DNA from 2 places in the Rummeliibacillus sp. JY-2-4R genome. Region 2 is predicted to be linked to the other one. Evidence: riboswitches for the same ligand, from Rfam matches in the RefSeq annotation. Region 2 holds a riboswitch; the other holds the start of a gene.
What was found. Region 2 has a riboswitch for FMN ahead of ACWV26_RS05305 (ECF transporter S component). Riboswitches for the same ligand answer to the same signal wherever they lie in the genome.
Positions count from the first base shown of each region.

Region 1: linked by a shared signal. The riboswitch ahead of ribE (riboflavin synthase) and the one ahead of ACWV26_RS05305 (ECF transporter S component) in region 2 are both predicted to bind FMN.

Region 1 is NZ_CM132623.1:1,886,515-1,902,146, forward strand. Features, by position in the region: gene ACWV26_RS09115 (glycosyltransferase) at 1-1,825, shown strand, start outside; gene ACWV26_RS09120 (glycosyl transferase family 2) at 1,878-2,681, shown strand; gene ACWV26_RS09125 (nucleotide sugar dehydrogenase) at 2,748-4,025, shown strand; gene ACWV26_RS09130 (ABC transporter permease) at 4,022-4,825, shown strand; gene ACWV26_RS09135 (ABC transporter ATP-binding protein) at 4,840-5,748, shown strand; gene wecB (non-hydrolyzing UDP-N-acetylglucosamine 2-epimerase) at 5,777-6,946, shown strand; gene ACWV26_RS09145 (hypothetical protein) at 7,185-7,934, shown strand; FMN riboswitch at 8,055-8,184, shown strand; FMN riboswitch at 8,309-8,439, shown strand; gene ribE (riboflavin synthase) at 8,641-9,279, shown strand; gene ACWV26_RS09155 (bifunctional 3,4-dihydroxy-2-butanone-4-phosphate synthase/GTP cyclohydrolase II) at 9,296-10,486, shown strand; gene ribH (6,7-dimethyl-8-ribityllumazine synthase) at 10,498-10,965, shown strand; gene ACWV26_RS09165 (hypothetical protein) at 12,556-13,008, shown strand; gene ACWV26_RS09170 (YpzG family protein) at 13,067-13,219, shown strand; gene ACWV26_RS09175 (ABC transporter permease) at 13,365-14,186, shown strand; gene ACWV26_RS09180 (ABC transporter ATP-binding protein) at 14,224-14,970, shown strand; gene ACWV26_RS09185 (ABC transporter substrate-binding protein) at 15,253-15,632, shown strand, end outside.
Region 2 is NZ_CM132623.1:1,134,899-1,150,530, forward strand. Features, by position in the region: gene ccsB (c-type cytochrome biogenesis protein CcsB) at 1-227, shown strand, start outside; gene ACWV26_RS05295 (response regulator transcription factor) at 342-1,058, shown strand; gene ACWV26_RS05300 (ATP-binding protein) at 1,051-2,850, shown strand; FMN riboswitch at 3,052-3,189, shown strand; gene ACWV26_RS05305 (ECF transporter S component) at 3,351-3,935, shown strand; gene trhO (oxygen-dependent tRNA uridine(34) hydroxylase TrhO) at 4,351-5,298, shown strand; gene ACWV26_RS05315 (hypothetical protein) at 5,325-5,621, shown strand; gene ACWV26_RS05320 (LysR family transcriptional regulator) at 5,674-6,555, opposite strand; gene ACWV26_RS05325 (C40 family peptidase) at 6,864-8,090, shown strand; gene ACWV26_RS05330 (NAD(P)H-dependent flavin oxidoreductase) at 8,495-9,505, shown strand; gene ACWV26_RS05335 (enoyl-ACP reductase FabI) at 9,567-10,352, opposite strand; gene ACWV26_RS05340 (ferredoxin) at 10,613-10,861, opposite strand; gene ACWV26_RS05345 (helix-turn-helix domain-containing protein) at 10,964-12,007, shown strand; gene ACWV26_RS05350 (RecQ family ATP-dependent DNA helicase) at 12,012-13,448, shown strand; gene ACWV26_RS05355 (LysM peptidoglycan-binding domain-containing protein) at 13,534-14,187, shown strand; gene ACWV26_RS05360 (YpdA family putative bacillithiol disulfide reductase) at 14,324-15,289, shown strand.

The DNA.
Region 1 (15,632 bases), 750 kb from region 2:
TTATTTCTTTCCTCATGAGTATCTAGAATATATATCACCATCCATTGAACATGAATATCTTCAAAAAGTTCATAAATTATATGATTGGGCAATTAACCTAAACTCCGTTAAGTTTAGTGAAACAATGTTTGCGAATCGAATTTACGAGCTTCAAGCAATTGGTAACATTATTATTTCAAATTATAGTGTTGGCGTGAATGATAAGTTTCCAAATGTGTTCATTGTAAATGATCGACACGAAGTTAGAGATATTCTTAATGGTTTTAGTGATGAAGAAGTGTATAAACATCAGGCTCAAGGAATACGAAATGTAATGTCTTCGCATACAACATTCGAACGTTTTGATGAACTATTAGGGAAAATTGGTATGGACAAACATAACTTTTCAAGGAAAGTACTTGTTGTGGCAAACTCAATAAATGAAAATATTGTTCAGGATTTTAATAATCAAACATATCCAGAAAAAGATTTAATTGATGAAGAAGAACTAACGGAAAATCTAAAATCACAATATGACATAATCGCATTCTTTAACTCCGAATATCAATATCATGAATTCTATTTAGAAGATATGGTTAATGCATTTAAATATACTGATTCAGACTTTATTACTAAAGATAGTTACTACGATGGTCATAATTTAATAGAGGGTATTGAACACAATTATATTAATGAAATTAACGATAAATACAAAACTGTTATTTGGGCAGATGCATTCACTACTGAAGAATTGCTAAGTAAGAAAAACAACTATTCAGGTAAAAAAGGTTATTGTATTGATCATTTTGAATTCAATTCTTCAAGAGTTCAAGAGTCCGAAAAGGCATATGAAGATTATGAATTATCTGTGATTGTACCGGTATACAATAACGGAAAATATCTACTGAATAAATGTTTTAATAGCTTAAAAAGAAGCAGTATATTCAAAAAAATGCAAATAATTATGGTTGATGATGGATCAACTGATAATAATACTTTAACAACCATTAGGAGAATTGCAAGAGAAAATTCAAATGTTGTTACTTACTATTTCCCAGAAGGCGGCAGCGGAAGTGCATCAAGGGCTAGAAACAGAGGAGTAGAACTCGCTAATTGTAAATATGTGACCTATTTAGATCCAGATAATGAAGCGGTAAACGATGGTTATGCAAAATTATTATCTTATTTAATAAACAATCCAAAGTTTGATATAGCAATCGGAAATATGCTTAAGTTTGATAACAGCAAAGTAAGTCATTTTAGATATTATCAAACTGTAACTGAATCAATTCATAGTAGAATCTTCGAAGATCCTAAACAATTGCTAATTGATACTTCATTAAGAACTCAAAGTATACAGGCTTTAATTGTAAAAACAAATGTTATTACAGAAAATCAGCTGAAAATGGTAGAAAAAGCTGGTGGACAAGATTCGTTATTTTTCCAAGAGTTATTATTGCATTCAACTAGAGGAGCTGTGATTGACTTAGATATTCATATTTATTATGCAGCTGTAACGGGCTCTGTAACTAACACTATTACAAAAAAATTCTTTGATAAATACTACACTTTGGAAAAAGAAAGATTACCATTCTTAATCCAAAATGATTTATTGGATTTATATATGGAAAAAAGATTTAATTTCTATTTCAGAAACTGGTATCTGATTCGAATTAAAAAAATTAATGAGCAGGACCAAAAAGAGGCAATCGACACGCTTTATAAAATTTATTCTTTATATCATGACTACATTAAACATAGTACTCCTGATATTGAGGCGTTCCAATCTTTATACAAAAAGGGAAAATACAGAAAAATAATTAAAAATTATTCCAAAATAGGTTAATAGACAGTTTCAATTCATTCCTTGAAAGGAGGTGAGAAAACTGCTAGAACAATTGACTAAAATAGAACTCGCTATGACGGATATAGATAAAGTTGATTTTATCTATAATTCTCCATTCCAACTTACGGTTCATTGGGAAAATGTCAAATTTGAATTCTTGATAAGGTTAAAGGTTAATTCCAATAAACTGTATTGTTTTGGAAATGGTGCTTACAACTCTGAAAAGATGTCATTACCTGTATTTCAAAGACATTCATGGATAGAAGATATAGATGAATCAATCATTATCTATAATGATCCAACACTATATTTAGGAAAGATAAATCTGGGATGGGGCCAAGGAACTCAAGAAAGGTTTTATATAGAAGATTTATCCTTAATTTTGAAAAAAATAATCCGAAAGTTAGAAGTTAAAAAAAGCCATGTAACGTTTTATGGGAGTTCTGCAGGGGGATTTTTATCCTTATATCTAGCAGGTCTCATTAGAGGTACAAAAGCTTTAGTGAATAACCCTCAAGTTTTTGTACCGAAGTATTACCAAACACATGTGAATAAAATGTACCTTGCTTCATATCCAGGGTTAGATCGCACAATAATTGAAAGTAAATATAAAGAAAGATTAGAAATTATTGCATTCTATGCAAGTATCGAATATGTTCCTGAAATTTGTTATTTGCAAAATTTATCCTGGTCTAATGATGTCAAAAATCAGTTATTACCTTTTATTTCAGGATTAAATTTAATAAAAGAGTTTTTCGATGAGAAAAAAATAAGATTTGAATTCTATCAGAATCTTGAACAGGGCCATAACCCACTAAGTAAAGAGGAAACTCTTAACTATTTAAAACAGTTTTAAGACATTTATAGATTCACCATAATACAACTTGAAAATATTTAACTTTTAAATTGGAGGAAAATAATGATGAAATTATGTACGATTGGCTTAGGATATATTGGATTACCAACATCAATAATGTTTGCAAAACACGATGTATTTGTGGTAGGTGTAGACGTTAAAAAAGAAGTTATTGACTCATTAAATCATGGGAAAATCCATATAGAAGAGCCAGGATTACAAGAAGCTTTAGAAGAAGTAATCTCAAAAGGCACTTTTAGAGCTGCAACTACACCTGAAAAAGCTGATACATTCATTATTTCTGTACCAACACCAAATAACGATGATAAGTATAAATCTTGTGATTTAACTTATGTAATCAATGCTGTAAAATCAGTTTTGCCATATATTGAAAGTGGAAATACCATTATTGTTGAGTCAACAATTGCGCCTAGAAGTATGGATGATTTTATCAAACCAATAATTGAAAAAGAAGGATTTGTAATTGGTAAAGATGTTTTCTTAGTTCATTGTCCAGAAAGAGTTTTACCAGGACAAATACTTCATGAATTAATATTTAATAATCGAATTGTTGGTGGAGTTACACCTGCATGTACAGAAGCAGGGGCTAAAGTATATAGCACATTTGTAAAAGGTGAAATTATTAAAACGAATGCCAAGACTGCTGAAATGTCAAAATTAATGGAAAATACATTTAGAGATGTCAATATAGCACTTGCAAATGAATTAGCTAAAGTTTGTAATGAATTAGAAATTAATGCGCTTGATGTTATTAAAATGGCAAACAAACATCCTCGTGTAAACTTACATACACCTGGACCAGGGGTAGGAGGTCATTGCTTAGCAGTTGATCCGTATTTCATCGTGGCAAAAGCTCCAGAAACTGCTCAATTAATCAATCTATCTCGTACGATAAATACATCAATGCCCGATTATGTTGTTGAGAATGTCAATAAATTAATGAAAAATGTCCAAGGAAAAGTTGTTACTGTATTTGGTCTAACATACAAAGGAAACGTTGATGATATTCGTGAAAGTCCAGCTTTAGAAATCTATAATATGTTGAAATATCAAGGTGATTATGAAGTACGTGCATATGATCCTCATATTAAACTAGATTGGGTAACTCAAGATCTAGAACAAGCGGTCAATAACTCAGATTTAGTAGTGATACTTTCAGATCATGATGAATTTAAACATTTTGGTACATCTGATTTTGACAAAATGTCTCATAAAAGAATTTTTGATACCAAAAATGTTGTTCAAAATGTTTCAGATGATGTTGAATATATTAACTATGGAAATTTGTTTAAATTTGCTAAGAAGGAAGTTACTGTTGTATGAACTTTGCTTGGCAGATATTGAAAGAGCAATGGCTTCACATAAACTTAATATTTCGATTAAGTTTATATGAAGAAAAAGGTAAATATACAATGCACTATTTTGGTGCATTGTGGCAAGTAATTAATCCTATTATACAAATATTAGTATATTGGTTAATTTTCGGGCTTGGAATTAGAAAAGGGCATCCAGTTGATGGAACCCCTTTCTTCCTATGGTTAATCATTGGGCTCGTTCCTTGGCTATATATCAGCAAGACAATTACGCAAGGGACAAATAGTATATATTCAAAAGTTAACTTAGTATCTAAAATGCATTTTCCTGTAAGTGTTCTACCAACAATAAAAATCGTAGGAAATTCAATTTCATTATTACCAATGATTCTTATTACAATAGTAATTGCGTTAATATATGGTATTTTCTCTGGAGTGTACTTATTCCAAATTTTCTACTATTTAATTTGTTTATATTTCTTTTTATTTGCAATAACGTTACTGTTATCAACTCTTACGACAATCATACGAGATATCCAAATGATGGTACAATCTGTTGTAAGACTCTTAATGTTCTTTTTACCAATTGTATGGAATGTGCATAATTTTCCAGATGCAATTGTAAATATATTAAAATTAAATCCTCTCTTTTACATCATTGAAGGATTTAGATATTCACTATTAGGTGGGCACTGGTTCTTTGAGGAATTACCATATACCTTCTATTTCTGGAGTATTAGTATATTAATTCTTTCAATTGGTTCCTATTTGCATATTAAATTCCGCAACAAATTTGTTGATTACCTATAATCGGAGGAAAAGAAATGAATCCGAAAATTCGACTTACGAACGTATCAAAAAGCTTCAGATTATATAGTAAACAATCTGATAAATTATTAGATATTATTTCACTCAAGAAAAACCGTGATCAATTTTATGCACTTCGAGATATCAATTTTGAAGTATTTGCAGGTGAAGCTATTGGGATTATCGGCTTGAATGGTTCAGGTAAATCTACGCTTTCAAATCTTTTAGCACAAGTAATTCCACCTAGCCAAGGAACAATAGAAATTGATGGAGAAACATCTTTAATCGCAATCTCTGTAGGCTTAAATGCCTCATTAACCGGTATTGAAAATATCAATATGAAATGTTTAATGCATGGGCTATCTAATGCAGAGATTGCTAATTTGAAATCAGAAATTATCGAATTTGCTGATCTCGGAAATTTTATTAATCAACCAGTTAAAAATTATTCGAGTGGTATGAAATCTCGGTTAGGATTCGCGATTTCCGTTCATACCAATCCTGATATTTTAATAGTTGATGAAGCATTGTCCGTTGGAGACCAGACATTTTATCAAAAATGCTTAAATAAGATCAATGAGTTTAAACGTCAAGGGAAAACAATCATCTTTGTAAGTCATTCATTGGCCCAAATTCAAGCATTTTGCGATCGCGTGATGTGGGTGCATTTTGGACAAATTAAGATGTTCGATGAAACAAAAAAAGTGGTTGGAGAATATAAAAAGTTTATAGCATGGTTTAATTCATTGAGTGAAGAAGAAAAGAAATTGAATCGCTCCAAATTGCTAGAAGAACAATACAAAGCAGGGGCTAGTTTAGCAGTTGAACCAAGCAATCAAAAAAGCGGATTGAATTTCTTATTCATTTCACAGATGATTATTATAATGCTTATTGTTATTGCAAGTGCAGCATATATGTTTAGTTAATTAATTCAAATTGAGGTGTAGGTTCTAGATGGCTGATAAAGTAAAAATTATGACTATTTTTGGTACTAGACCAGAGGCGATTAAATTAGCCCCATTAGTACTGGAATTAGAAAAACATCATGATGAAATTGAATCAATTGTTACTGTAACTGCTCAACATCGTCAAATGCTTGATCAAGTACTCGAAGTATTCAATATTCATCCACTATACGATTTAAATATTATGAAAGATCGTCAAACACTAGTTGACGTAACGACTCGTGCACTTCAAGGATTAAATGAAGTAATGCAAAAAGTAAAACCTGACATAGTGCTAGTGCATGGGGATACTTCAACAACATTCGTTGCGAGTCTTGCCGCATTTTATAATCAAATTCCGGTTGGTCATGTTGAAGCTGGATTAAGAACTTGGGACAAATATTCACCATTCCCAGAAGAGATGAATCGACAATTAACAGGAGTTATTGCAGATTTTCATTTTGCACCAACTATAAAGGCTGCTCAAAACTTATTAAATGAAAATAAAAAAGGCGATTCTATTTTTATAACAGGCAACACAGCCATTGATGCTTTATCTACAACTGTTTCATCATCTTACACTCATCCAATATTAGAACAAATCGGAAAAGATAAGATGATTCTTTTAACTGCTCACCGTAGGGAAAATCTTGGTGAACCAATGAGACATATGTTTAGAGCAATTAAGAAAATAGTGGAAGAGCATGCTGATGTACAAGTAGTGTATCCTGTACACTTAAATCCTGCAGTTCGTGAAATCGCAGATGAAATATTAGGAGAAGATCCAAGAATTCATCTAATTGAACCATTGGAAGTAATTGATTTCCATAATTTTTTATCTAGAGCACATATCATTTTGACTGATTCGGGTGGGATTCAAGAAGAAGCACCATCTCTTGGAGTTCCGGTATTAGTTCTAAGAGATACTACAGAAAGACCAGAAGGAATTGATGCTGGAACACTAAAACTTGCTGGTACTGATGAATTAACGATTTATCAACTGACGAAAGAATTACTTACGAATCCAAAAGAATACGAAAGAATGTCGAAAGCTTCAAACCCATATGGTGATGGTCATGCTTCTGAACGTATCGTTGAAACATTACTTTATCATTTTGGAATAAGAGATACGATGCCAGATCTCTTTGAAAAAAATGAAGAAAATTCTTTAAAAGTATAGAAAACAATTAAATTGAAATGAATAGAAAAAATGCTCCTATTGTTCGCAATATTAGAATACATGCGAATAGATAGGAGTATTTTTTATAAGAGATACACCTCAAAAATTAACTTTATATTAAAGATAAAATAATCCACCATATTTAGCATGAAATCTATTTCCAATGAATAGTATGACAAATATAAGGTACTAGTTTGCAACGTACATATCATAACTATTTCAAAAAGGTGGGATTCGAATGCAATTAATATTTTTACTTTTCTTAAGTGCTCTATTTTTTATTTTTACTTTTATTGTTCCAGCGCTATCCTTAAAATTATTTTGTCTATTAATTTCATTTACCTTCTATAAATTGGGTTCACATCAAATAAAGTTAGCTGAGATTAGAAGAAATGAGGAAATTAAGCAGGACACTGAAAAAATACTAGAACAGTATCCTCACAGTCAATCTACTATTTCTTCTGATTATTTACATGCTCTTTTAATAGGCGAGGCCTCACAGACATTATTTGTTGCAAATCGAGAAGATACAGACTCTGAGTTTGATGTGAAAGAATATCTATTCAATGAAATTTTTGAAACAGCCATTGAAGAGGATGGTATTCAAAAAGCTCTGATATCTCGGGGAGGAATACTGGGAGGTACCCTGCTGGATAGTGATGGTAATGGTAATTCATTAATTTATATTATGGAGCCTGAAAAAGATGAGAGTGGAACCGAAGAAAAAAAGGATGATATAGAAGACGATATAGAAGATGGTGTATCAAAACTTTCTTTGAAAATTGTCGTGGATGATTTAAGTAATCCAATAATAGAATATGTATTTTTAGAATCTGAAGACCCAGTTTCAAAAGAATGTGACGAATATGAAGAAGCATCAAAGCTATGTAAAAAATGGCACCAGATGATAAGCGTTTTAATAAAACGCCAGGACCATTTAAATAAAGTAATCATTAAACGTTATGAGCATTCAAATAAAGTTGTTTAATGAGTAAAGAAAATTAATAAAACATATAGAGTTAATAGGGATTTGTTACTCATTAATAAAATTTATATAATAAGTAGTGATTTTTTTGAAAAATAGTGCTATACTTTGCTCATAGATTAATAAATCCTTCGGGGTAGGGTGAAATTCCCAATCGACGGTGATGAAGAAATTCTAAGCCCGTGAGCCTTTTTAGGTAGGATTTGGTGCAATTCCAAAGCCGACAGTATAGTCTGGATGAGAGAAGGATATTTGTTCATTAAATCTATTCTTACGAAACTGGATTTCGTAGGTTTATTTGATGAGGCAATAAAACCTTTAAACCACCCCGTAGATCTAATCTATGGGTTTTTCTTTTTTTTAATATAATTTAATAAGTAGTCCTTCGGGGTAGGGTGAAATTCCCAATCGACGGTGATGAAGAAATTCTAAGCCCGTGAGCCTATTTTAGGCAGGATTTGGTGCAATTCCAAAGCCGACAGTATAGTCTGGATGGGAGAAGGACGATTTTAGAAATGGTAAAGACTATTGAAAAATACACTTCAATAAGTTTCTTTGTTGTACCATTTGCTACATATTCTCCCAAAACTTCCAAGGAACTTCTTCTATGGGAGTTTTTGTTTTAAAATTTTTCAGAGGCGGTGACTGAAAATTTGTAATTTTTGAAACATCAAATCCAAGTTTACAAATAGATAAAGAGGTGATTTGAATGTTCACAGGAATTGTAGAAGATTTAGGAAAAGTAAAAGCAATTAAAAATGGGACACATAGTATGCAACTTACAATCGAATCAAATAAGATTGTTGAAGATGTCCATTTAGGTGATAGTATTGCAGTCAATGGTGTTTGCTTAACCGTTATTTCATTTTCAAGCGACCAATTTACAGTTGAAGTAATGCCTGAAACCGTAAAAGCCACTAATATTCAGTCGCTTCAAAATGGTAAATATGTAAATTTAGAACGAGCAATGCCTGCACATGGGCGCTTCGGCGGGCATTTTGTTTCGGGGCATGTTGATGGTACAGGAGTGATTCTAAAAAAACGGAAATTTGATAATGCCGTTTATGTTGATATTGGCATTAGCAAAGAACTAAGTATGTTTTGCATGTTAAAAGGGTCTGTCACAATCGATGGGATTAGTTTAACCATTTTCGATGTGAAGCCTACTCAACTTACTGTGTCACTTATTCCACATACGTTTGATCAAACCATTTTAGGAATTAAAAAAGAACATGATGTAGTCAATATTGAAAATGATTTACTCGGCAAGTATGTTATTAATAACTTAGAAAGAAAACAAGAAGATTCAAAAATTACACTGGATTTCTTAAAAGAAAACGGATTTTAAAGGCGGTGCTTTGAAAATGGTTAATACAATAGAAGAAGCGATTGAAGATTTAAAACAAGGTAAAATGATTATCGTTGTTGATGATGAAAACCGCGAAAATGAAGGGGATTTTCTAGCTTTAGCAGAATTTGCAACGCCAGAAACCATTAATTTTATGGCAAAATACGGACGTGGTTTAATCTGTACTCCGATGTCTAAAGCATTAGCAGAACGATTAGATTTAAATCCGATGGTAGAAAATAATACAGATAATCATCATACAGCATTTACTGTTAGTGTCGATTACAAAACAACAGAAACAGGAATCAGTGCTTTTGAACGTTCGGAAACCATTCTACAATTAGTGAATGCTAATTCTGTTGGATCTGATTTTCGTAGGCCAGGACATGTATTTCCTTTAATAGCAAAGGATAACGGTGTACTTGAAAGACAAGGGCATACTGAAGCTGCTGTCGATTTTGCAAAATTATGTGGATCAGTTCCAGCTGGTGTTATTTGTGAAATAATGCTTGATAATGGTGAAATGGCCAGAGTTCCACAATTACATGAAATCGCCAAGGAACATAACTTGAAATTTGTTACTATTGCAGATTTAATCAGTTTTCGCAATCAAAATGAACTACTAATAGATAGAGTTGCATCTGTAAAAATGCCTACATCATTTGGAGAGTTTCAAATGATTGGTTATTCAAATCGCGTTAATGATAAAGAGCATATCGCTATTGTAAAAGGAAATCCTCAAAATGATATAGCACCACTTGTGCGTATACATTCGGAATGTTTAACAGGTGATATTTTCCACTCTAAACGCTGTGATTGTGGTCCACAATTGCACAAATCATTAGAAATGATTGAAGAAGCAGGTAGTGGTGTTGTGCTATACATGCGTCAAGAGGGTAGAGGTATTGGATTACTTAACAAATTAAAAGCATATGAACTGCAAGAGCAAGGATACGACACAGTTGAAGCAAATATTCATCTTGGTTTCCCTGCAGAAATGCGTGATTATGGTTTAAGTGCACAAATGCTTCGCGATTTAGGTATTACGAAAATCCGCTTAATGACAAATAATCCTGCCAAAATTGAAGGGTTAACAAAATACGGAATTGAAGTTGTAGAACGTGTACCAGTTGAAATTCCAGCAGAACCAGAAAATGAAAAGTATCTTGAAACGAAAAAATCAAAAATGAGACATATTTTAGCATAGGAGTGAGTGTAATGGGACAAACATTTGAAGCACAATTAATTGGTACAGGATTAAAAATCGGCGTTGTAGTAGGAAGATTCAATGAATTTTTGACAGGTAAATTATTAACTGGTGCAATGGATGGCTTAAAACGACATGGTGTATCAGAAGAGGATATTGATATTGCTTGGGTTCCTGGTGCATTTGAAGTACCATTTATCGCGAAAAAAATGGTCGAAACCAAAAAATATGATGCGATTATCGGTTTAGGTACTGTTATTCGTGGCGCAACAACTCATTATGATTATGTTTGTAACGAAACAGCAAAAGGAATTGCAAATGTAGGATTAACATCTGGTGTGCCAGTTATGTTCGGAATCGTTACTACTGAAAATATTGAACAAGCAATCGAACGTTCTGGAACAAAATCAGGTAACAAAGGCTATGATGCTGCAGTTTCAGCAATTGAAATGGCTAATTTAAGCCGCATGTTCGAATAACTTTTAAAAATTTTTTTAGCAAAGTGAATAAATCGTGTGCCACGGGCTACACTATGTTTAGATTTCACTTAACAAGTCCTTTATTGGTAGGAGGGGTTAATCCTATGGGTGAACCAAGTCCAGGTGAGTAGATACGATCTACCAAGATTAAGGCGTTAAAAATCTCAAGGATCATAAGAAACGGAGTGAAGTCCCGTGGATCAGGTCTAGAGTTTTATAAGCAAATGCAAAACAATTTAATCATTATGAAAGATAACATTATCTAGCATAATGGAGGGAAGAATTCAAATGGGTAAACCGCCAAAAAAGTGCCAAATACTCTAGGAGAATTCATTCTTAGGGCCAGATAAAAATTCGTTAAAATTTCTCAGGTGAGAGAAACGGAGTGAAGTCCCGTGGATAAAGTCTGAGTAAGGTGCGAAAGCATAACGATAAAATCGTCATAAAAGGCTATACTTTTATGATCAGGAGGGTGAAAACCAGTGAGCGTTTAGAACTTTGTTCGTAAAACTCATTGAAGCTTCATCTACTGTGTGCCATGTTAAATGTTTTAAAACGCAAAAAGCTTGAACAAATTAATCGCCATAAAGGGCTTAGTGAAATCAAACCCGGAATTCATTTTCCGGGTTTTTGTTATGTTTATGCAAAAATCAAAGTGGAAATTTTCATTATAAAGTATTCGATATTAGTATTGCTGTTGTATAGATATATAGGAAAATATTGTTATTAATGATAAACAAAATTACATTCAATACCTAATATACGAGGGGGAAATGGAATGAAATATTTCTTCGGGTATACTCGTATGGAAAAGTGTAAGACGGGCTATACTATGTTTAGATTTCACTAAACAAATCCTTTATTGGTAGGAGGGGTTAATCCTATGGGTGAACCAAGTCCAGGTGAGTAGACACGATCTACCAAGATTAAGGCGTTAAAAATCTCAAGGATCATAAGAAACGGAGTGAAGTCCCGTGGATCAGGTCTAGAGTTTTATAAGCAAATGCAAAACAATTTAATCATTATGAAAGATAACATTATCTAACATAATGGAGGGAAGAATTCAAATGGGTAAACCGCCAAAAAAGTGCCAAATACTCTAGGAGAATTCATTCTTAGGGCCAGATGAAAATTCGTTAAAATTTCTCAGGTGAAGAGAAACGGAGTGAAGTCCCGTGGATAGAGTCTGAGTAAGGTGCGAAAGCATAACGATTAAATCATCATAAAAGGTTATACTTTTATGATCAGGAGGGTGAAAACCAGTGAGCGTTTAGAACTTTGTTCATAAATGTCATTGAAGTTTCATCTACTGTGTGCTATGTTAAATGGTTTAAAACGCAAAAGCTTGAACAAATTAATCGCCATAAAGGATTTAGTGAAATCGAACCCGGAATTCATTTTCCGGGTTTTTTATTTTATAAACAAATACCCAAGATAAGGCTAACCCATTTTAATAGTATTTGGTAATATTTTGTAATTTATATTAGTAATCGACATTAGTATTGCTTTTGTATATCATTTATAGGAAAATATTGTTATTAATGATAAGCGATAATTGATATTCGATTGCCTAAATAGGAGGAAATGGGTATGAAACGCTTCTTCTGGTATATAACTTGGATAATAATCATTAGTTTTTTAATTTATTGTGGTTTAAGACTAGAGAAATTTTTAGAACAACAATCAGAAATGTCATACGACATATTATCAATAATGATTTTTACATATATTTTTCCAATATTCGTTGGAATATTACTTCGTCTTCCTCGATTTATTTTTGAAAATAAAGGGAAAAAGAAATGGAGTTTTGATTGGGTTAAAATTATTGGCATTGCAATTCCAGTTCTTTATATTGTAATTTTACCGTATTTAGCATACACATCATTTGCAGATCGATTATTATTTGTAGAGCAATTTCTTTCGCTAGGTCAAGCTAAGACAACTTTAACAACAATTGCGGGAATTGTCTTTGGTTATATCTTATTGGATAGTGTAAAATCTTATAAAAAATTTTTTAAGACCACGTATATATTGAGTAGTTAACCCCATACTATATTCGATTTCACTTTTGAAATCCTATCATGTAAGGAGGATGAAAGTTATGGGTAACCCAGATCATTTAGATCCAAAATCTCAGAAAGTTCATCAGCTCTGGACTCGAGTAAAGCATGCAAAATCTCAAGTGAACGGTCAATCGGAGCTTACTCTCCATAACCGAATCTTGAAAAGTGAAGCGAAAGCTCGGCAATTTTAATCTTCATGAAGGATTAGTGTAATCAATTTGGAAGTCACATAAGTAGTTACTACTTATGTGACTTTTTATTATGGCCAATCATTAATAGGCAATCGACACACTTTAACATACAAATACATATCATTTATTGAAGAGGTGGTGAAGAATGGGAGACGAAAAAAATACTAAGAGCCATAACCCTGTCGAAATTGAACAACAGGAATGGAAAAAGAGAAGATTAAATGAACGAATGAAGCAGATGCTTACAATCGCTTCACCTATTTTTCTCTTACTGTTATGGGAGTTTTTGTCTAGAACTGATTTACTTGATGTGCGTTTCTTCCCGCCGCCAACCGCAATTTTACACACCTTCTATACCATGGCTATTAGTGGAGAATTATTCCATCATATTTGGATATCACTATACCGGATATTTGCAGGTTTCTTATTAGGCGTTATACCTGGTGTAGTAATTGGTTTATTGATGGGTTTATATTCTCCAATCAGACATTTCATCTCACCTGTAGTGATGGCACTCATGCCAATCCCTACCTTAGCTCTTTTGCCAATCATCATCATATTATTTGGTATTGGTGATTTTTCAAAAGTAGTAACAATAGCTGGGAGCGTATTTTTTCCAGTTGTGATTAATACTACTGCTGGTGTAATTAATATCGATTCCATTTATTTAGATGTGGCGAAAAACTATGGGGCTAATTCAAAAGACTTTTTCTTTAAAATCGCTCTTCCGGGTTCTTTACCGGTAATGATGGAAGGGATTCAAATGGGGCAGGCGATTGCATTGTTAACAATTGTTGCTGCAGAAATGATGGGGGCAACTTCAGGTATTGGCTATTTAATATGGACCTCCTATAAAGCATTCTTATTGCAAGAGATGTTTGTCGGGCTCATACTTATTTCATTTTTTGGCTATTTATTCTCATTAATACTTCGATATTTACAAAAGAAAATTCTTCCTTGGAGGTGAATCATTGGAAGAGCTAAAGAAAATTTCAATTAAGAATATGACAAAAGTATTTTACAAGAAAAATAGTAGTGTCACGGCTCTTGATCATGTCTCATTAGATATTTCAGAAGGTGAATTTGTTTGTATTGTGGGTCCTAGTGGTTGCGGAAAAACAACTTTGCTTCGTATATTAGCGGGGTTAGAAACGAGTAGTGTTGGTGAATTTGAGATTATTCAAGAGAAGAAAAATAGGCCACTTCAATCAATGGTTTTTCAAGAACGGGGTATTATTCCTTGGCTTACCGTTGAGGAAAACGTAGCGTTTGGTCTTAAGATGAGGCATTTACCGCAAGATTATATTAAAGAAAGAACAGATTACTATATTAAGAAAGTAGGGCTTGAAAAGTTTTCTAAACTCTATCCGAAAGAATTGTCAGGGGGGATGAAACAGCGTGTAAGTATTGCGCGTGCTTTTGCGAATGATCCAGAAATCTTGTTAATGGATGAACCGTTTGCAGCTTTAGATGAGCAAAACAAGTTTATACTGCAAGAAGAACTTCTCTCTATTTGGGAAGAAACAAAGAAAACCGTATTATTTATAACACATAGCATTGATGAAGCATTATTGCTAAGCGATCGTATTTTATTAATGAGTGCACAACCAGGCAAAATTATTAAAGAAATTAAAAATGACTTACCAAGGCCTCGAAATATTGAACAAATTCGGGCAAATAAACAAACAACCGAACATTTTATCGATATTTTAAAGCACTTGCATGAAGAAGTGCAAAAATCTAGAAAGTAATTAAGGTTTATCTCACATCAACTGGCTTTTGATTTTCATCTCAAGGCCTTAGAAAATAAAAAGAAGCATTGGTGGAAGAAAATTCCTATAAATGCCCGATTGGTGAGAGTACAGTGATACTTACCGATCGTTAGCAGAAGGTTAGTTGAACCAATCAGGTTCGAACTGTCGTTTGATTGCAAGCGTTGGCTTGCAATCTTAGCGACAGTAGAACGAGACTGGCAATTAGCGTGGGAAAAACCCATCACTGATTGGAGTATCACTTTAAAAAGGGGGATGTAAATGGCGAAATGGCTAAAAAAGGGGTTAGTGATTCCATTAATTTTGCTAGCTATGTTCATCACTGCATGTTCTGGTAATGGAACAAAGCCAAATTCGAACGTTGACAATGAAGTAAATAAAGAAAACAAATCAGGAGATTTAGCACCACTAGATAAGAAAACTAAAGTAGTAATTGCGGAAGATGGAGCTGCATCTGGTGCAGGTTTTTATATTGCTAATGAGAAGGGGTATTTTGCTGACTATAATATTGAAGTAGAATTTGCCCAATTTGCGAATAGTGATGATATGCTCCCTGCTCTTGCTGCTGGAGAAGTAGATATCGCTGGAGGTATTTCAACAGCATCATTCTTTAATGCAATTGCACAAGGAATAGATGTTAA
Region 2 (15,632 bases):
TGATCTGGGCGCAAGAGGCATGGTCTCGATTCTGGGGCTGGGATCCAAAAGAAGTATGGGCATTGATAACTTGGTTGTTCTATGCAGCTTTCCTTCACTTACGCTTATCTAAGGGGTGGCATGGTGAGAAATCTGCATGGTTAGCAGTAATTGGCTTTGTTATTATCATGTTTAATCTAGTAGCAGTAAACTTAATTATCGCTGGTCTACACTCATACGCAGGATAATCTAATTTGAATGAAGAAGCCTTTTCCTTAATATGAGGGAAAAGGCTTTTCTTTTCTTTTCATTTTGTTTGACAGAATGTACAATGAAAGTATTAATACTGGGAGGCATATACATTGACTGAACAAATTTCGATATTAGTAGTAGATGATGAGGACCGTATTCGTCGTTTATTGAAAATGTACTTAGAGCGTGAAGGATATGAAGTTGATGAAGCAGAGAATGGTGAGCAAGCCGTAGAAAAAGCACTTGCCAATAATTATCACTGCATTCTGCTAGATGTCATGATGCCTGAAAAGGATGGAATGGAAGTTTGTGAAGAAATTCGCGAGAAAAAGTCAACACCAATTATTTTATTGACAGCTAAAGGGGAAGAAGCTAATAGAGTACAAGGATTTGAAATAGGTGCTGATGACTATATTGTTAAACCTTTTAGCCCAAGAGAAGTCGTATTGCGAGTAAAGGCTATATTACGCCGCTCTGCAGCATTTTCTCCAATTTCTGTATCATCTTCATCTAAAGACTTAGTTGTATTTCCACATTTAACGATTGATCATGATGCGCATAGAGTCTCTGCAGATGGAGTGGAAGTAAACTTAACACCTAAAGAATATGAACTACTATATTTCTTAGCAAAATCACCAGATAAAGTATTTGATCGTGAGCAATTATTAAAAGAAGTTTGGCACTATGATTTCTTTGGTGATTTACGTACTGTTGATACACATGTAAAGCGTTTACGCGAGAAACTAAATCGTGTATCTGAAAATGCGGCTAAAATGATTGTAACTGTATGGGGCGTAGGCTATAAATTTGAGGTAGTCAATGACTAGAATATGGAATAGTGTTGTCGGGAAGCTGTGGGTAACCATATTGCTTCTCGTTTCATTTGTATTATTTGTTTTTACAGTTTTAATGTTAGAATTCCTTTCAAAATACCATACTCAACAATCGGAAGCATTACTAAGACAAGAAGCCACTACTATTGCAAGAGTTGTCGATGATCATAAGTCTATTGCTTCAACTAGATCGATAATCAACGATATATTAAGTGATGAGACAAACGCAGTAATAGCTGATCAACCTGGCAAAGTATTATTCTCGCTCCAAGAAGGATTAAACCAAGAAAAAATAAAAAGTGAAATTATAAGTAATAAATCCTTTGAAAAAGTTTTTTATACAAATAAACCTGTAGTAAAAGAAATGATGCTACCATCTTCTACAGAAAAGAATCATGTAGAGTCTTATATTGTATTAGCATTTCCTCTTAATGTTGGAAAAATGAGTCATGGTGTATTATTCATATACCAAAGCCCAGATGCAATACATCGAACTACAAAAGAAACAACGAAAATTGTCTTTCTATCTGCAGCTATTGCATTTATCCTGACTACTTTCTTTGCGTTTTTCTTATCTACTAGAATTACGTCCCCATTACGGAAAATGAGAGAAGCTGCTTTCGAATTAGCCAAGGGGAACTTCGATAAAAAAGTTCCTGTATTACAAAATGATGAAATTGGACAATTAGGGACAGCATTCAATCAGATGGGCCGTCAACTAAAAACTCATATTGAGATTATCAATCAAGAGAAAGAGCAGCTTTCAAGTATATTAACATCCATGACAGATGCTGTAATTACGTTCAATAGTGATCGGACTGTAATTTTAAGTAATCCACCAGCGGAGTTATTGTTACAAAAGTGGTTTATCAATAAGGGTTCTAATAGTGATCAACCAATTCCAAAAGAAATAAATCATATGCTAGAACATGTATTGGAAATGGAAGAAGAGCTAAGAGAAGAATTAGAATTAGATGGTACGTATTTTACAATTTCTATAAGTCCTCTTTATAGTGGAGATTCCGTACGTGGTGCTGTTGCAGTATTTAGAGATAGGACAGAAGAACATCGCTTAGATAAGTTACGAAATGACTTTATAGCAAATGTTTCGCATGAATTGCGTACACCAATAGCTATGTTACAAGGTTATAGTGAAGCAATTATTGATGAGGTTGTGACAAGTGAAGAAGAGCGGAATGAAATGATCCGCATTATTTATGATGAGTCACAACGAATGGGAAGGCTTGTAACAGATTTATTAGATTTGGCACGTATGGAGTCTGGAAATATCACATTATACAAAGATTTGGTTCCAATTACGCCAGTATTTGAAAGAATCACGCAAAAGTTTGTACAAGCAGCAAAAGAAAAAGGCGTTGAATTAACGTATTCATCTACCTTTGATGATGAAACAACAATTAATCTAGATGAAGATAGAATTGAACAAGTATTAACGAACTTGATTGACAATGCAATTCGTCATACAAATAAAAACGGCATTGTCCAAGTAATTGTTGATCAACAAGTATCATTCGCACGTATTCAGGTTAAAGACAATGGGGCTGGAATACCAAAAGAAGATTTAGAATATGTATTTGAAAGATTCTACAAAGCTGATAAAGCAAGAACCAGAGGAAAAGGTGGTACAGGTTTGGGGCTTGCTATTGCTAAAAATATCGTGGAAGCCCATAAAGGACGTATTACTGTAGAAAGTGAAGTAGATGTAGGTACAAACTTTATCTTCTTCTTGCCACTAGAGTTTCAACAAGAAACTTCAATGAAATGATTTAAACCCCTAAGTTAGATAAAAACTAACATAGGGCTCTTTAATTGGTTAAATTCACAAGTGAGTTGAATTCTACTCCAAAAAAATTTAAAACAAACTAATATTGTAGGAATACTAAAAATTTTACAGGAAAATGAGATTAATACCTTTACAAATTACTGTATATTTTATATAGTTAAATTGTAATAAAAAATCATATTGATTCATCTTCGGGGCAGGGTGAAATTCCCGATCGGCGGTATTAGAGAAAAGTGCAGTACTCTTAAGCCCGCGAGCCGTTAGGTATGACTTGGTGAGATTCCAGGGCCGACAGTATAGTCTGGATGGGAGAAGGTGAAGGTACGGTCGTCTTAATTCTATTTTAAAATAGTAGATTTAGACGCTTATTTGACTATGCCTATTTCTCCCTTAAGCTTTCAAAGCTTAAGGGATTTTTATTGCATATCTTGTAATCCGGACCTCTCTTCTTTAGAAGTGAATCGAAAAAAGGAGAGAAAAATATGAAGAACACAAAATTGCAAAAAATGATTTCAATCGGTATGCTAAGCAGTATCTCATTTGTATTAATGATATTTAACTTCCCATTACCACCGTTTCCAAGTTTTTTAGAAGTGGATTTTAGTGATGTTCCAGCACTTATTGCAACAATTACAATGGGTCCAGTAGCGGGAATGGCTGTAGAATTTATCAAAAATGTATTGAACTGGTTTTATGTTGGAAGCCCAACAGGTGTTCCAGTTGGACAAATTGCAAACTTCACAACAGGTGTATTATTCATTTTACCTGTTTACTTTATCTATAAACGTTTAACAAGTGCAAAAGGATTAACAACAGGTTTAGTAGTCGGAACTCTAACAATGGCAATTGGAATGAGCGTGTTAAACTATTTCTTATTTATGCCTATGTATAACTATTTCTTAAACGTACCAGTTGAAACAGGTGCAGCACTTAGAAATTCTATTGTTATGGGTGTTTTACCATTCAATATTATTAAAGGAATTATCATTGCAGCAATCATGCTTTTACTATTCTCAAGTCTTAAAAATTGGATTGTGAAACAACGTAATACTTTTATTAATGGCTAATGATATAAATAGATTGATAGGGTAATCCTATAAATAATATAATATTCAATAGAAAAATCTGCTCATCTATTTAAAATAGATGAGCAGATTTTTTTGATATAGCTCTTGATTTTGTTCAAGTGGAGACTCCGCCTAAGTGAGAGGAGATTACAGAAAACAGTAAGCTATTTTTGTTTCCATAACGGAGGAAAGTTAAACTAACTTTATTTCCCAGGAAAGAATAAGCAATATCTAATTTAATTAATCATGATATTAAGCATCATATTTGCAAATGAATTAAATTACCGATATAATTTTAAGGATATTTTATGTTCTAAAACATAAAATCTGCAAGGATAAATTTTCAATTTTGTTATATGAAAATAGAGTCTATCTCTAATATCTTGCAAATATTAAAAGATAGGTGGAAAAATAAGTGGATTATCGAGTTTTACTTTATTATTTTTATACAAAGATAGAAGATCCAGAAAAGTTTGCTACAGAGCATTTAGCTTTTTGTAAATCACTAGATTTAAAAGGACGTATTTTAGTAGCATCTGAAGGAATCAACGGAACAGTTTCTGGAACAATTGAACAAACAAATGCCTATATGGAGTATATGATGGCGAATCCAATATTTAATGGTATTGTTTTCAAAATCGATGAAGCAGAAGGTCATGCATTCAAAAAAATGCATGTACGACCAAAAACTGAATTAGTCAACTTCAGTTTAGAAGATGATATAGATCCACATGAATTAACAGGGGATTATTTAGAACCTGCTGAGTTTTTTGCGAAAATGCAAGAAGAAAATACAGTTATTATAGATGCGCGTAATACCTATGAATATGATTTAGGGCATTTTAGAGGTGCAATAAGACCTGATATTCAAACATTCCGTGAATTGCCTGAATGGATTAGAGAAAACAAAGAGCAATTTGACGGTAAACAAATCCTTACTTATTGTACAGGTGGTATTCGTTGTGAAAAATTCTCTGGTTGGATGAAACGAGAAGGCTTTGATAACGTAAGTCAGTTACATGGCGGAATTGTCACTTATGGTAAAGATGAAGTAGCAAAGGGTCAATTATGGGATGGTCAATGTTATGTATTTGACGAACGAATTTCTGTGCCTGTAAACCAAGTTGAACACGTGATTGTAGGACGTGATCATTTTGACGGTGAGCCATGCGAACGTTACATCAACTGTGCAAATCCTGAATGTAATAAACAAATCATTTGCTCAGAAGAAAATGAAGATAAATATTTAGGAGGATGTACACATGAATGTAGAGTACATCCGCGTAACCGATATATTGCTCGAAATGGGTTAACTGAACAGGATGTAAAGGATCGTTTAACTACTATTGGTGAAACACTTTAAAAATGCAATGATTGAGAGGGAAAGAGATGGTATTAGAAGGTATTATTCATCTCAGACAAATGAAAGGCCCAAATTTGTTGTATTTAAATGAAGAGCCCTTAGCCAAAACACTTCTTCCTTATGATGGAAAAGAGATGACCATCACATTTACATTACCTGGTATAGAAAAAAAACTAAAGGGCATTGCAGAAATCTTCTATTTCGAAGGTAAAGACGGATATGGTGGCGATAAATTCACCAATGATTTAGATATAGAAGATTTTGATTGTATAGAATGGCTATCTACTTATGAAGAGCAATCTATAACTATTACAATAGATTAAAATCTAAATACAAGAAAAGCCACTTCCAAAGCAAATTGAAAGTGGCTTTTCTTTACGCCTTTTTAAAATAATCAAGAATAAATTGTTGAAATTGTTTTGTAGCAGGTGATTGGAAACGACCTTCAGACCAAGCCATACCAATGACTCGTTCAAGTTTCATATCGCTAATATGGATTTTGGCCATCCGATTTGTATTAATTTCTACTCCATTAGGTAAGATGGAAACGCCTAGCCCTGCAGCAACGAAACCCGCGACAGTAGCAACCTCGTCCCCTTCAAATGTTATATCAGGTTTAAGATTAGCATACTCGAAAACGGCATCTAGCTGAATTCTTAATGCATATCCTTTTTTTAGTAAGATGAATGATTCATCTCCTAATTCTTTTAATGTAATTGTGTCACGAGTTGCTAAAGGGTGTGAAATTGGGACAATTGCAAATAATTCCTCACGCCATAATTCTGTCCATTGGATTGGTTTTTCAGTCTCCATCTCAGCTAGTAAACATAAATCTAGCTCGCCTGATTGTAATTGTTTTAGCTGAAGATGTGTATGATTTTGCTTTAAAGTAAAGTGTATATCATGATGTTGCTTTCTGAATTTCATGATTAAATCAGGGACAATATTTGTTCCTAGCGTATGTAAAAAGCCAAGGGAAACTTCCCCGTGATTTGGATCTACTAGCTCTTGGATTTCATGGAGGCCATCCTGATACTCGCGCATTATATTTTGGACACGTTTTACGAATATTTCACCATAACGATTTAAAGTGATTGAGCGTCCTTGTCTTTCAAATAAAGGAACACCTAATTCGTCTTCTAATCGAGCAATAGAGCGACTTAGTGCTGGCTGGGAAATAGATAGCTGCTCAGCAGCCTTCGTCATATGCTGAATTTTCGCTAGTACTTGAAAGTATTCTAGCTGTTGCCATTCCATTTACATTTCTCTCCTTTAATGATTACATATATCATTTTGGCTATCATAATGAACCAGGACTTTTAAGTCAACAATAAAATACATTAATTTGATTCTAACACTTTTGTCGAATTAATGTAGTTAATAGAAAAAAACAGTATATTGAGTAAGAATCATAATGAAAAAGCATTGTTTCAATTATGTAACATGGGTGTTACGCTTCTATTAAAACAGGAAAAAATGACTATACAAATATATGATTCGTGCTATTATAAAATAGTAAATAAAAAACGTACATAGTGAAAATATTGGAAATGAGATGATTTAAATTGAATATACGTTCAAAATGGGGCCGTTCTGCAGTTGTTACTCTAGCACTAACTTGTGGTTTTATGTATTCAGCAGAGCCAATTCAAGTAAATGCTAAAACTTCGGCAGAAATGATTCAAACTAAGGCCTCAATTGATCAGAAAATAAAGAATCTAAATAAAGAAATTGAAATATTACAAAAGAAAATTGATAAAAAACAAGTAGAATATGAAAATACGTTAAAAGAAATTGACGAAACAAATAATGCAATAAAAGAAACAGAAAAAAATATTAAAGATCGTTCAACAATTATCAATGATCGATTAAAAGCTTACCAAAATCAAGATAATACGGTAAATCCATATGTAGAAGCTATTCTTGGAGCAGATAATTTTGCAGATGCAGTAAGTCGAACAGTTTCTGTTAAAACTATTTTAGATGCAGATCAAAACCTATTAGATGATCAAAAAGCGGACAAGAATAAATTAGCTGAAGAAAAGCAAGCACTTCAAAACAAACAAGCAACACTACAAAAGCAATTCCAAGATATGCAAAATGAAGAAAATCATTTAGAAACAAAAAAGGCAGAAAATAAAGCAAAGTCTTTAAAACTGAAAGAACAAATTGCTACAAAAAAACAACAAGAAAAACTTGAGAGAGAACGTAAAAAACGTGAAGCAGAAGCAAAACGTTTGAAAGCGTTGCAAGAGAAAAAATTTATAGAAGAAAATGCTTCTGTAACTAAGACTAGTAATTCAGTACATACTGATAGCGTAGTAAAAACAGAAAACGTTAGCGATGATGTTAATAATGCTGGTAACGGTACTAATGGCGCTAAGGTAACAGATCATGAGCAGAAAGCTCCTAGCGTGTCAGGTTCTGGTTCTGCAAAAGCTGCAATTGCAGAAGCAAGTAAATATCTTGGACGTGCATATGTATGGGGTGGAAGTAATCCAACAACTGGTTTTGACTGCTCAGGTTTAACACAATGGGCATTTAAACAAGCAGGCGTATCACTGCCACGTACAGCAGCACAACAATATTTAGCTACTACAAAAGTAAGTGCAAGTGAAGCAAGAACAGGGGATTTAGTGTTCTTTAGTTATGGTTCAGGCATAGCACATGTTGGTATCTACCTTGGTGGCGGAAGAATGTTAGATGCTCAAAACAATGGTGTTGTTACTGAATCACTTGACTGGTGGAACAAATACTTAGTTGGATACGGACGTATCTCAGGTGTAAACTAGTATTCTATTGTTAATTTTATAACTAAAGTATGTTGTCTTAAAATCAATAATTGTTAAAACACACTTAATAGGCTGTCTTTAAAGGGGAACTTTATCTTTAAAGACGGCCTTTATTTTATACATAATTTATTTCGGAAGGCTCTTAAGCTTAGAAAACTTTCAATTATATGGTAAAGTATTTATGGAGTATTTATTTCATCTTATTTTTTCAATCTCTATAAGAAAAGAGAAGAATACTAAATAATCTACGATTAATAATGATGAAATGTATCGAAGTTTTATTGAAAAATACTTTTAACGAACGCTCAATAGAGCAATTTATTCGTATTTTTCGAACAAATAAATATTCATAATAATTCAATTTAATCTTTCAAAATTTTTACAGCGTAAAGGGGGAAGAAAAAATGTCATTAATCGAACAATTGAAAATGGAATGGCCAATAATACAAGCACCAATGGCAGGGGTTACGACACCTGAAATGGTTATTGCAAGTGCAAAAGCAGGTATTTTGGGTTCTATTGGAGCTGGGTATTTAAGTGCCGAAGTAACTAGAGAATTTATCCGAGCAGTTAAAAAAGAAACGACAAAACCATTCGCAGTTAACTTATTTGTTCCGCATGATGTGAATGTCACCAAAGAAGAACTTGAAGAGGCTTATAATGCATTAAAACCGTATCGAAAAAAATTAATGATTGCAGATGAAGGAGCTTTTCTTTCAACTACTGATTTTGACGCTCAAATCGAGGTCATTATTCATGAAGATGTAAAGGTAGCGTCATTTACTTTTGGATTGCCAACTGTAGAAGCCGTACAAAAATTAAAAGATCATGATGTATTTACTATTGGGACAGCGACAACTTTAGAAGAGGCAATTTTAGTCCAAGAGCGTGGATTAGATGCAGTAGTTCTACAAGGTGAAGAAGCAGGTGGCCATCGTGGCTCATTTACAGAACCTGTCGAACTCATTTCTTTAAATGAATTACTAGAAGGTATTAAAGAAAAAGTGTCGATTCCAGTCATTGCTGCTGGGGGAATTGTTACGAAAGAGCAGATTCAAAAGGCAATTGAAGCTGGTACAGAAGCAGTTCAAATCGGTACGGCATTTTTAGTAAGTGAAGAAAGTGGTGCATCGGATGTTTATAAGGAACAAGTACTACTAGCCGATGAAGACTGTACAGTTGTTACAACAGCATTTTCAGGAAAATTAGCTCGTGGTATTAATAATGATTTTATATCGTTTATGGAAGGAAATAAAATTGCACCATATCCATATCAAAATGATTTAACGATGGGCATTCGAAAGCGCGCACAGGAATTAGGAGTCTATAGCTTAATGGCAATGTGGGCTGGAAGAAATTTAAATCAGGTGCAATCTGGCACCGTACAGGAAATTGTCGATCGCTTAACAAAATAATAGAAAGAGGTAAACCATTATTTGGTTTACCTCTTTTTTCAACTTTATAAAGAATAGGTTCTTAAGCGCCACCCATTATATTGTAGCCACCGTCAACATAAATTACTTCACCTGTAACTCCGCTAGAAAGTTGGCTTAACATGACAACTGTCATATTTGCTACTTCTTCAGGAGTGACATTGCGTTTAAGTGGTGCTGCTTCTTCCATGATATTCATAATTTTATTGAATGAAGGAACACCTTTAGCAGCAAGAGTTTTAATAGCGCCTGCTGAAATTGCGTTAACTCGAATATTTTCTGCACCAACATCAGCAGCCAAATAACGAACAGAAGCTTCCAAAGCTGCTTTTGCAACACCCATAACATTGTATCCTTGAAGTACTCTTTCTGCACCTAAGTAAGTCATTGTAACAATAGATCCGCCCTCAGTCATATATGGTTTAGCGGCATTTGTAACTGCGATTAAAGAATAAGCACTTGTATCTTGCGCAAATGCATAGCCATCACGAGAAGTTTCCACAAAACGATTTTTTAAGTCGTCAGCATTTGCAAATGCAACTGAATGAACGACACCGTGAATTGTGCCTACTTTTTCTCCAATTTCTTGGAATGCTTGTTGAATGCTTTCATCGCTATTTACATCACATTGAACAAGAAGTGGTTGTAAATCTTCATAATTGGCTAATTGTTTTTCTAATTTCATTAAAGAACGTTCTTTACGGTATGTGTATATAACATTGGCACCAACTGACATTAATGCTTTTGCTACGCCCCATGCAATACTACGATCATTGGCAACACCCATTACCACGATATTTTTACCTTGTAATTGTAAAAAATTATCCATAATAGCCTCCTGTGTTAGTTACTATTAGTACCTGATACTAAAATAGTAACCTATACAAAGTGAGAATGCAATAAAGAAATTACACGATCTGGTTTGTGGTTGAAGTTTATAAAATATTTAAGGTATAAAAAAGGTAAATGTTATACTGTAAATTACTATGATTAATTCATATGACTATAAAAAAAGTGCCTGGGAAGCAGTTAATTTCCCAAGCACTTGTTGATTAGACTGGATTTAAGTGATTTAAGTCTATTAAAAAACTATTCGTATTTAAGAGGATCGCCCTCGAATGATTCTTCTGCTACTTTTATAGAGTCAGTTGGGCAACCTTCGAATGCATCTTCCATGTCTTCCATTAAATCTTCTGGAACTTCAGTAGTCCCCGTGTTATTATCTAAAATAACGAAGGCAATACCTTCATCATCATAATCGTAGATATCTGGTGCTGCCGCCCCACATGCACCGCAAGCAATACATGTATCTTGATCAACGATGGTAAATTTGGCCATTCTACTTCTCTCCTTTTACTTCAATCCCTATAGCTTCTTATTCATTCTAAAACGGTTTTCCTCATATTTCAACCTAAATAACTTTTAATCGGAGGAATAGTGATGTATTTACAACAAATATTGCTACAAATTTATCAAAGAATTAATGGTCAACGATCCGAATCAGCAGCATATCATTTACTACGAGGGAAGCGTTCAGGACAAACTATTCAAGATGTGGGGACATTTGGATTACAACCATACTTTTGTATTTTACCTAAATTTTCTAAGGCAAATTTTCAGGAAGCTTTTGATCAATTAATTGAAAACGGTTGGTTACATTACGATGAAAAACGGGCATTACTATTAACGAAAAGAGGCACTTGTTTACTCGATAAATCACCGGATTTTCACTTTAATGGCTGGGTTTATAGAGGAAATGAGCAAATTTTTTTTAAACGACTGTCATTAATTGTACAAACTTTGTCTCATATTTATGAAGGGGATTGGCGGTTTTTGCCTGTACAAAAAGATGATGAAATCCAAGTTTTTGTAAAAAGCTTTTTAAAGAATTATTCTTATAAAGAATCCACCTTCCGCAAACAATTACGTGATGAAATGGAAGCTTCTTTAATGCAATTGCCAATTTCCGATGAATCAAAGCAAATAATGATGTTAAGATTAACTGGTTATATGCAAACTGGATGGACATGGCAACAACTTTCTTTTCAGTTTGATCGGCAGGAAATAGATATACAATTGATGTTTGTTGAGTTATTACATACATGGCTTGATTTTCTTACAACAAACGGGAACCAAAATAATTTCACACTTCTGCATAATCTATCGAAAAACATACGAATTGAATTACTACTAACAGATTCTACGAAAAAAACTGCAGATTTATATAATATAGGATACACTCTTGAACAAATTTCCTATATGCGTAAATTAAAAATGAGTACAATTGAGGATCACTTTGTTGAAATGGCAATGGTACAACCTAATTTTCAGCTTAATCAGTTTATTCAGGAGGAAGACATTCAAAAAGTATTATATATACTTGAGAAAACAGGAAGTAAAAGATTAAAAGTGATTCGAGAAGAGCTGCCGCAATTATCTTATTTTCAAATCCGATTAGTCATTGCAGCAAAAGGGGGTAAATAACATGATTGAGCTCGAACAGCTATTACAAAAACATTTTGGTTATTCTTCGTTTAGACCCGGGCAAAAAGAAATAATCCAAGCTGTATTGAATGGACAAGATGTTATCGCCCTATTACCTACAGGAATGGGAAAATCACTTTGCTACCAACTTCCAGGGATTATATTAAATGGTCCTGTATTAATTGTTTCACCCTTACTTTCGCTTATGCAAGATCAAGTAGAGCAACTGAAACGATTTGGAGAAAAAAGAGTGATTGCAATAAATTCATTTTTGCAAGGAACCGAAAAACAACATGTTCTGCAAAATCTTATGCAGTATCGATTTATCTTCACATCTCCTGAAATGTTAGGAACAAAAGCTGTTCAAGATGCCTTTTTACAACTTCAATTTTCACTAATTGTTGTTGATGAAGCACATTGTATTTCACAATGGGGGTTTGATTTTCGCCCTGATTATTTAAAAATAGCTGAATGTATAAATAACCAAAATAGAACGCCTATATTAGCTTTAAGTGCGACTGCAACAAAGCAGGTCGTAAATGATATCAAAATCTATTTAAATATGAAGGAACCATTTGAATATATTCATTCTGTGGAAAGAGCCAATCTTCATTATGATATCGTCAAAACCCAATCAAATGAAGAAAAAATGAATTGGATTATTGAGCATATCGTCAAAACAAAGGGTCCTGGAATTATATATTCCCAATCACGTAAAAAGACCGAGACTTATGCAGAAATGTTAGGAAACCATCATATTCGTGCTGCGGCATATCATGCTGGAATGGAAATGCTAGATCGTCAATTTATTCAGCAACAATTTATATCAGGTGAACTAGAATGGATTTGTGCAACAACCGCTTTTGGAATGGGGATTCACAAAGATAATGTTCGCCAAGTAATTCATGATCATATTCCTGCAACAATGGCAAATTATATGCAGGAAGTTGGAAGAGCAGGGCGAGATGGTAATGATGCGATGGCCATTTTGGTTTATTGCCCAAGAGATGAAGAATATACACAATTTGTTGTGACAGAAGATTTACCAGAACCCTTTCATGTTGAGATTTATGATGAATATAGAAAAAAAGGGGAAGATCCAAAGAAAATGATAGATCTAAAGCAAATAAGTGAAACGGGATTCCGTGTTTTATCTTATTGGATGGAAAAACTTTCTTTAGAACAAGTGATAAAGAAGTTGAACAACTTAAAACAACAAAAAAAGGAACAAATCCATCAAGTAGCATCTTTTGTGATTGGAGAGCATTGTATGCGTGAGCAATTAGTTTCATATTTTGATCAAAAGTTGGAACAAAAGCCATCAAATTGCTGTCATTATTGTGGTATAAATTATGGTGAGATTATTCAAACAAGAGAAATTAATGATGTGCAAAATGAAGTACCAAAATGGCAGGAAAGATTGTATTTAATACTTCCATAGTTGTATGCGAACTATATTTACAATTAACTATAAATTCGTCATAATAATGGTATAAAGTTAGAATTCTAAGTTGGAGGGAATATGGATGTCTCAAGAAGATTATCGTGAGAAAATTGAAGAACATCGACAAGCTGTTAATTTTGAGCCTGAACATAAGACAAACCCTTCAAGAATGACAAGAAGACAGATACATGGCAGTCATAATAAAAAAAAGAAAAACCGCACAAATAAATTAATCACTACTTTAGCCATAATCTTTATCTTAATTCCAGTGTCAACACTAATTTACTTTGCCTTTCTTGCAAACGGGGGTAAAAACGAAAAAACAGTGATTGATCATGGTGAAGTTCAAATAGAAACGAACACTATTCATCAATCCAATGTAACAACTAAGGCTTCTATTAATGAAGAATCAAAATTAACCAAAAAAGAGAAAGCTGCAAAAGAAAAAGCTGAGAAAAAAGCATTAGAAGAGCAGGTTGCAAAAGAAAAAGCGCAAAGGGAAGCAGCCCTTGCAAAACAGAAAGAGGAAGCTGCAAAAAAAGAAAAACAACAGCAACTTTATAACGAAGCTAAAGCTGCTGGGAGGCTTTATAATGTTAAACCAGGAGAAACTATCCAAAGTATTTCGTTGCAATTCTATGGTAGTGACGTGGGTATTCCAATTATAAAGGAAGCAAATGGTATTACAGGGGATTCAGTTCCTGCTGGCACAATCATTGCAATCCCTGCCCAATAATTCCAAACAGGTATGTGAAATCAATCACATGCCTGTTTTTTTCATGTTTCAAAGCGTATAATATAACATTATGACTAATCTACAGCATCTCTAAAGTTTTTTAGAGAGGTTTAAGTATATAAGGAGTGACCGTTTTATGTGTCAACAAGATGCAATAATAGTGGGTGGAGGACCATGTGGGCTAGCTGCAGCTATTTCATTGCAAGAAATAGGGTTAAATCCTATTGTTATTGAAAAAGGAAATATCGTGAATGCGATTTTTAATTATCCAACTCACCAAACGTTTTTTAGCTCAAGCGAAAAATTAGCAATTGGTGACATTCCTTTTATAATTGAACAACAAAAGCCAAAGCGTAACCAAGCGCTTGTTTATTATCGTGAAGTTGTAAAAAGAAAAAATATACAAGTGCACCGATTTGAAAAAGTAGAGAAGGTAACTCGTAAAGAGAACGGGCAATTTATCGTAAATACTAATAAAGAAGATTATGAAACCCCTTATGTAATAATTGCTACTGGCTATTATGATCATCCAAATTATATGAATATTCCAGGTGAAGAGCTACCAAAAGTCCATCACTATTTTAAAGAAGGTCATCCATTCTTTGATACAGATGTTCTAGTTATTGGTGGTAAAAACTCTGCAATTGATGCAGGCTTAGCACTTCACAAAGCAGGAGCGCGCGTGACAGTTGTGTATCGAGGAGAAGATTACTCACCTAGTATCAAACCATGGGTGCTACCAGACTTTGCTGCACTTGCAAGAGATGGTCATATTAATATGATGTTCAATACAAATGTGAAAGAGATAAAACAGGATACTGTATTACTTAATCAAGATGGGAAAGAGATTGTTCTAAAGAATGACTTCGTTTTTGCGATGACGGGTTATCATCCGGATCACTCATTTATTCAAACGATGGGTGTTACAGAAGATTCTGAAACAGGACGTCCAACTTTTAATCCCGAATCAATGGAAACAAATATACCAGGCTTGTTTATTGCAGGTGTAATTGCAGCTGGAAACAACGCCAATGAAATCTTCATTGAAAATGGCCGTTTACATGGAGATTTGATTGCAAAATGTATTGAAGAAAAACAATAGAGTAGCATATATATGAAAATAGTAAAAGCAAGGTATGAAGTATAGAATATAGGGTAAATAGTATAATAAAGTAAAACCATGCCTTATATTTAAAGGTTTTGAGTTTGATTATATATAATCAAACTTTATAATCAAACTTTTTATTTGTATAGGGGTAAAGCTCAAACTTCGGAAATTTTGTACATTAAGGAACGTTAATAATATGCACGATTCTATGCAACATCATGATAAACGTAGCACCAAAACACGTTCAACCTGTTGCTGAGACTAACTTTTTAGAAACGTGCATAAAAGTATATATAAACAATGTTCTACTAAAAAAGCGACAAATGTTGTTAAATCA